One region of the Anaerobacillus sp. CMMVII genome, then DNA from elsewhere that is predicted to be linked to it. Evidence: a T-box and tRNA genes for the amino acid it is inferred to sense, from the RefSeq annotation. Region 1 holds a T-box; the other holds one or more tRNA genes.
What was found. The T-box of region 1 lies ahead of H1D32_RS21915 (glycine--tRNA ligase). A T-box ahead of a tRNA ligase gene usually reads a tRNA of that ligase, here a tRNA-Gly.
Positions count from the first base shown of each region.

Region 1 (3,395 bases):
ACCGAGCCTTATGTAGCCGCTATCTTCGACCTTTTGAAGTAGGATCGACATTTTTGTCATGATATCTTCATTCGGGTCACTAAGCGCGTCAATATTTGCCAACCCTTCTAAGTAGGTAAATCGATTATCAATTCGACTTTCGGTGAGTCGTGCTCCTTCCTGTACGACTGATTGTAACCCCGACTCTGCTTCAGCAACGATTAATTTGCTTGCATTATTTAAAATAAAAAAACCTAACAAACTTGATGCAATAAAGATTACTACTGAAAAAAAGACTACTAATTTTGTTTTGATACTCTTCATTCTTACACCGCTTTCTTATGCTGACTGAGTAGTTTATCTAGTATATTATATTTTAATAGAATAAAAGCTACAATGACATTTACTATATACAAATCGACATGTTTGTGAATGGTTTTGATTCTAAAAAATAAAAAACCAAGCTCAGTTATTCTAAGCTTGGTTTTCAAACAGATATTAAAACTGCATTTTAGCTTCTAAGAAGCTCTTTAGGTCAGCAATTGCGACGCGTGTTTGCTCCATTGTGTCGCGGTCACGAACTGTTACCATGTTATCTTCTTGAGAGTCGAAGTCATAAGTGATACAGAATGGTGTACCGATTTCATCATGGCGACGGTACCGTTTCCCGATTGAACCAGCTTCATCATAATCTACCATGAAACTCTTCGCAAGATCAGCAAATACCGCTTGTGCTCCATCAGATAATTTTTTTGATAAAGGTAAGACTGCAGCTTTAAAAGGTGCTAAAGCTGGGTGCAACTGCATGACTGTACGGCTTGTGCCGTCTTCTAATTGTTCTTCTTTATAGGCGTCGATTAGGAACGCTAATGTCACACGGTCAGCACCTAATGATGGTTCGATACAATAAGGAATGAAACGCTCATTCGTTTCTTGATCATGATAGTTGAAGTCTTCACCAGAAAACTCCATATGTTGCTTCAAGTCGAAATTCGTACGTGATGCAACACCCCACAACTCGCCCCAACCGAATGGGAATTTATATTCAAAATCAGTCGTCGCGTTACTGTAGTGAGATAACTCATCATCAGCGTGATCACGCATACGAACGTTTTCCTTCGTTAATCCAAGACCAGTTAACCATTTGTCGGCTGAGTCTTTCCAGAAATCAAACCATTTTAATTCTTCACCAGGCTTACAGAAGAATTCAAGCTCCATTTGTTCGAATTCACGAGTACGGAACGTGAAGTTCCCTGGAGTGATTTCGTTACGGAAGCTCTTACCGATTTGGCAAATACCAAACGGTAATTTTTTACGCATTGTTCTTTGAACATTTTTAAAGTTAACGAAGATTCCTTGTGCTGTTTCTGGACGAAGGAAGATTTCATTTGTGCTTGTTTCAGTAACCCCTTGGAAGGTTTTAAACATTAAGTTGAACTGACGAATTGATGTGTAATCCATCGCCCCACAATCAGGACAAACGATGTTGTGCTCTTGAATTAGCTCTTCCATCTTTTCAAACGAAAGACCATCAACAACCATTTCAATTCCTTTTGCATCTAACGCATTTTCAATAATTTTATCTGCACGATGTCTTGCTTTACACTTTTTGCAGTCGATCATTGGGTCATTAAAGTTACCAATATGACCAGAAGCTTCCCATGTACGAGGATTCATTAAGATTGCAGCATCAAGTCCGACATTGTAAGGTGACTCCTGAACAAACTTTTGCCACCAAGCCTTTTTTACATTGTTTTTCAGCTCCACACCTAGTGGACCGTAGTCCCACGTGTTTGCTAGACCTCCATAAATTTCAGAGCCAGGAAAGATAAACCCACGGTGCTTCGCATGCGATACGATTTGATCCATAGTTACATTTGACATTTTAGTCACTCCTTATAGATTTTTTTGGTGTCCTTTTTTGGTGTCTGACACCCCAGATGGACAAATTACTCTGTTTTTCCACCTGAGGTAAACACCTCTTATAAATTATTTGAAAAGCCGTTTCAACGACAGTTAGTTATCGTCCACCTAGCGTGGAAAACGCAACGATTTTGTCCACGAGCGGTGTCTGACACCAAATAAATACAAAAAACTCCCGTCTCTAGGCTTTTCTAGCCTAGGGACGAGAGTTATCTCCCGCGGTTCCACCCTAGTTGGTATACAGGATCATATACCCACTTTATCGTAAAAACTCCAGACTGCCGTTTCGTTAAATGTCTTCGCTAGGCTCTCACCGGCCCTAGCTCGCTTGGGAAGCTTAATTTAACTACTATTCGTCCTTCACAGTTCTATATAGTAAGTACAAAAAGTCCGGAAACAATAGGCGGCAAATCTCTTCGTCAGCTTGTTCTTCCGATACTCACGTATTGTCTCTATACGCTCCGTTTCTCAGAACTACGCTTCCTCGATCTTTTTACCTCTTGTCGTCCTCCTTTTTGAACATCTATTATTAAATTTTATTGTTGTTTATCATACCAAATCTTACAAGTGTCGTCAAACCTATTTTCAGAAAAAAATGCGAGAAATATACATCCTCCCAATAATTTTTCGTTACATATCCCTGCTACTCTCCGCAGAAAATAGAAATTAGAAAGGAGCTGATACAAATGGGACGTGCTCGTAAACAAAAAACACGTGACAGAAACAAAAATAGTTTGCCGCAAACACCAAAGAAAGACATTGCCACAACTGACGAGGATCTGCAATGGGCCAAGGAAATTGATGGTAAGTATGATGTGAGAGACTAAGGTGCAGTTTTGAGTGTAGAGTTTTGAGTTGTGAGGGCTTCGAGGCCTTTTAAACCTTAACTCTACACTTAAATTCATTGCCTCTACTTAGCTTCTAGTATATCCTTCACTTGTCTGATTGTTGGGAGGGCGGTCATTGCACCTTTGGTTGAGGCAGCTAGGCCACCGGAGACACTGGCAAACTCGGCAATTTCCTTCGCTTCTTCTAAAGATAAATTCATAATCCCTTTGCCGCGCTTTTGCAGCTTATATAAAATACCCGAAACAAAGGCATCTCCAGCACCAGTCGTATCAACAGCGTCTACTTTCATCGCTTCAACATGAGCCTTTTCACCGTTTACAAAAACATAGCTTCCCTCTGCACCTAACGTAATGAATACAAGTGGAATGTTGTATTGAGCTAATGCAGCAATTCCCTGGTCAATCTCTGTTTCACCAGTTATAAATTCTAATTCTTCCTCAGAGATCTTTAAAACATCAACTTCACCTAGCATTGAAACAATCATTTCTCGAGCCTGTTCAGCACTTCCCCATAGCCCAAGGCGTAAGTTAGGATCATAAGATACGATTAAACCATTTTCCTTAGCGACCTTAACCGCTTTAATTGTTGCTGATCTCGATGGCTCACTGATTAAGCTAATCGATCCATAATGAAGAATTTTACTC
Region 1 is NZ_JACEHK010000017.1:86,302-89,696, reverse strand. It holds gene H1D32_RS21920 (methyl-accepting chemotaxis protein) at 1-303, opposite strand, end outside; gene H1D32_RS21915 (glycine--tRNA ligase) at 478-1,863, opposite strand; T-box leader at 2,098-2,275, opposite strand; gene H1D32_RS21910 (YfhD family protein) at 2,589-2,729, shown strand; gene H1D32_RS21905 (aminoimidazole riboside kinase) at 2,813-3,395, opposite strand, start outside.

Region 2 (3,395 bases), on a different contig from region 1:
CAGGTAGGCGAGAAGAGAATTCTAAGACGCTCGGGAGAACTCTCGTTAAGGAACTCGGCAAAATGACCCCGTAACTTCGGGAGAAGGGGTGCTCTGATAGGGTGTTAAAGCCCGAGAGAGCCGCAGTGAATAGATCCAAGCGACTGTTTAGCAAAAACACAGGTCTCTGCGAAGCCGCAAGGCGAAGTATAGGGGCTGACACCTGCCCGGTGCTGGAAGGTTAAGAGGAGGGGTTATCCGTAAGGAGAAGCTCTGAATTGAAGCCCCAGTAAACGGCGGCCGTAACTATAACGGTCCTAAGGTAGCGAAATTCCTTGTCGGGTAAGTTCCGACCCGCACGAATGGTGTAACGATTTGGATACTGTCTCAACGAGAGACCCGGTGAAATTATATTACCTGTGAAGATGCAGGTTACCCGCGACAGGACGGAAAGACCCCATGGAGCTTTACTGTAGCTTGATATTGGATTTTGGTACAATTTGTACAGGATAGGTAGGAGCCTGAGAACCCGGAGCGCCAGCTTCGGTGGAGGCGTCGGTGGGATACTACCCTGATTGTATTGAAATTCTAACCTAGGACCGTGATCCGGTTCGGGGACAGTGTCAGGTGGGCAGTTTGACTGGGGCGGTCGCCTCCTAAACAGTAACGGAGGCGCCCAAAGGTTCCCTCAGAATGGTTGGAAATCATTCGTAGAGTGCAAAGGCAAAAGGGAGCTTGACTGCGAGACCTACAAGTCGAGCAGGGACGAAAGTCGGGCTTAGTGATCCGGTGGTTCCGCATGGAAGGGCCATCGCTCAACGGATAAAAGCTACCCTGGGGATAACAGGCTTATCTCCCCCAAGAGTCCACATCGACGGGGAGGTTTGGCACCTCGATGTCGGCTCATCGCATCCTGGGGCTGAAGTAGGTCCCAAGGGTTGGGCTGTTCGCCCATTAAAGCGGTACGCGAGCTGGGTTCAGAACGTCGTGAGACAGTTCGGTCCCTATCCGTCGCGGGCGTAGGAAATTTGAGAGGAGCTGTCCTTAGTACGAGAGGACCGGGATGGACACACCGCTGGTGTACCAGTTGTTCCGCCAGGAGCATAGCTGGGTAGCTACGTGTGGAAGGGATAAGTGCTGAAAGCATCTAAGCATGAAGCCCCCCTCGAGATGAGATTTCCCTTGGAGTTAATCCAGTAAGACCCCTTAAAGATGATGAGGTTGATAGGTCTCGGGTGGAAGCACGGTGACGTGTGGAGCTGAGAGATACTAATCGGTCGAGGACTTATCCTATAAATAAGTTTAGAGTGATGAGTGTAGAGTTTTGAGTTGCGTGAGTAGCTCGAAGCAGTAAATACCAAATTCTAAATAAACGGATTGAATTTTACTCAAGCCTTAAATGTGTGTTATCTAGTTTTGAAGGAATGAACTTTCTTCAAATAATCTAGTAGCGATAGCGAAGAGGTCACACTCGTTCCCATGCCGAACACGACCGTTAAGCTCTTCAGCGCCGATGGTAGTTGGGGGTTTCCCCCTGTGAGAGTAGGACGTTGCTAGATAAAATCCGGAGGATTAGCTCAGCTGGGAGAGCACCTGCCTTACAAGCAGGGGGTCGGCGGTTCGAACCCGTCATCCTCCACCAAATTTTTTGCCTAAAAAAGTGGAACAAAATAACTTATCTTAATATGCCGGCCTAGCTCAATTGGTAGAGCAACTGACTTGTAATCAGTAGGTTGGGGGTTCAAGTCCTCTGGCCGGCACTCTAAGTTTCCTTTAAACAGGAGCCATTAGCTCAGTTGGTAGAGCATCTGACTTTTAATCAGAGGGTCGAAGGTTCGAATCCTTCATGGCTCACCATGTTATTTATAGTGTTAAATAACTCTTATATGCGGGTGTGGCGGAATTGGCAGACGCGCTAGACTTAGGATCTAGTGTCTTTGACGTGGGGGTTCGAGTCCCTTCACCCGCACCACAAATTTGCGGAAGTAGTTCAGTGGTAGAACACCACCTTGCCAAGGTGGGGGTCGCGAGTTCGAACCTCGTCTTCCGCTCCAATTTTATAGTCTGCTTTGCCGGGGTGGTGGAATTGGCAGACACACAGGACTTAAAATCCTGCGGTAGGTGACTATCGTGCCGGTTCAAGTCCGGCCCTCGGTACCAAATTAGCTTCCTGTAACGCTTCTTCGCAATTATGCGACGAGCAGCTTGCAACGCAGAAGCATAATTGAATATATAACTATACTAACTATAGTTATTTGCGCCCTTAGCTCAGCTGGATAGAGTGTTTGACTACGAATCAAAAGGTCGGGAGTTCGAATCTCTCAGGGCGCACCAAACCAACTACCTCGAATGAGCATCACTGCAGGTTTGCGACGAGCAAACGAAGTGGCTCAGGAGCATGTTTGGTTAGTGAAATTAATTTGTAATCTCGGGAAGTGGCTCAGCTTGGTAGAGCACCTGGTTTGGGACCAGGGGGTCGCAGGTTCAAATCCTGTCTTCCCGACCATTTATATGGGGCCTTAGCTCAGCTGGGAGAGCGCCTGCCTTGCACGCAGGAGGTCAGCGGTTCGATCCCGCTAGGCTCCACCAAAAATTATAAATAAATATTGACTTACTTATTTATAAGTGCTAAGATAGTAAAGTTGTTGTTTACACGCAATTTTACAGAAAAAAATAGTTGTTGACGATTTAATAAAAGTCTGATACAATTAAATTCTTGTCGCTAAAACGACATTAGTATTGTTCTTTGAAAACTGAACACACAGCCAAGCGAATTAAAGAGGTAGTAAAATATCTCGTCAATGTAACAAAATTTTTGAGCTATATCAAACACTTTTATGGAGAGTTTGATCCTGGCTCAGGACGAACGCTGGCGGCGTGCCTAATACATGCAAGTCGAGCGGACAATTGAGAGCTTGCTCTCAATTGTTAGCGGCGGACGGGTGAGTAACACGTGGGCAACCTGCCCTGTAGACTGGGATAACTTCGGGAAACCGAAGCTAATACCGGATAATCTTTTGAGTCACATGGCTCGAAAGTAAAAGTTGGGTTTACCTAACACTACAGGATGGGCCCGCGGCGCATTAGCTAGTTGGTAAGGTAATGGCTTACCAAGGCGACGATGCGTAGCCGACCTGAGAGGGTGATCGGCCACACTGGGACTGAGACACGGCCCAGACTCCTACGGGAGGCAGCAGTAGGGAATCTTCCGCAATGGACGAAAGTCTGACGGAGCAACGCCGCGTGAACGATGAAGGCCTTCGGGTCGTAAAGTTCTGTTGTTAGGGAAGAACAAGTACCGTTCAAATAGGGCGGTACCTTGACGGTACCTAACCAGAAAGCCACGGCTAACTACGTGCCAGCAGCCGCGGTAATACGTAGGTGGCAAGCGTTGTCCGGAATTATTGGGCGTAAAG
Region 2 is NZ_JACEHK010000001.1:118,133-121,527, forward strand. It holds rRNA gene H1D32_RS00555 (23S ribosomal RNA) at 1-1,272, shown strand, start outside; rRNA gene rrf (5S ribosomal RNA) at 1,423-1,538, shown strand; tRNA gene H1D32_RS00565 (tRNA-Val) at 1,546-1,621, shown strand; tRNA gene H1D32_RS00570 (tRNA-Thr) at 1,667-1,739, shown strand; tRNA gene H1D32_RS00575 (tRNA-Lys) at 1,761-1,836, shown strand; tRNA gene H1D32_RS00580 (tRNA-Leu) at 1,868-1,951, shown strand; tRNA gene H1D32_RS00585 (tRNA-Gly) at 1,959-2,033, shown strand; tRNA gene H1D32_RS00590 (tRNA-Leu) at 2,051-2,139, shown strand; tRNA gene H1D32_RS00595 (tRNA-Arg) at 2,237-2,313, shown strand; tRNA gene H1D32_RS00600 (tRNA-Pro) at 2,409-2,485, shown strand; tRNA gene H1D32_RS00605 (tRNA-Ala) at 2,493-2,568, shown strand; rRNA gene H1D32_RS00610 (16S ribosomal RNA) at 2,814-3,395, shown strand, end outside.
Region 2: it has a tRNA-Gly gene. The T-box ahead of H1D32_RS21915 (glycine--tRNA ligase) is inferred to sense a tRNA for this amino acid. The anticodon was not compared.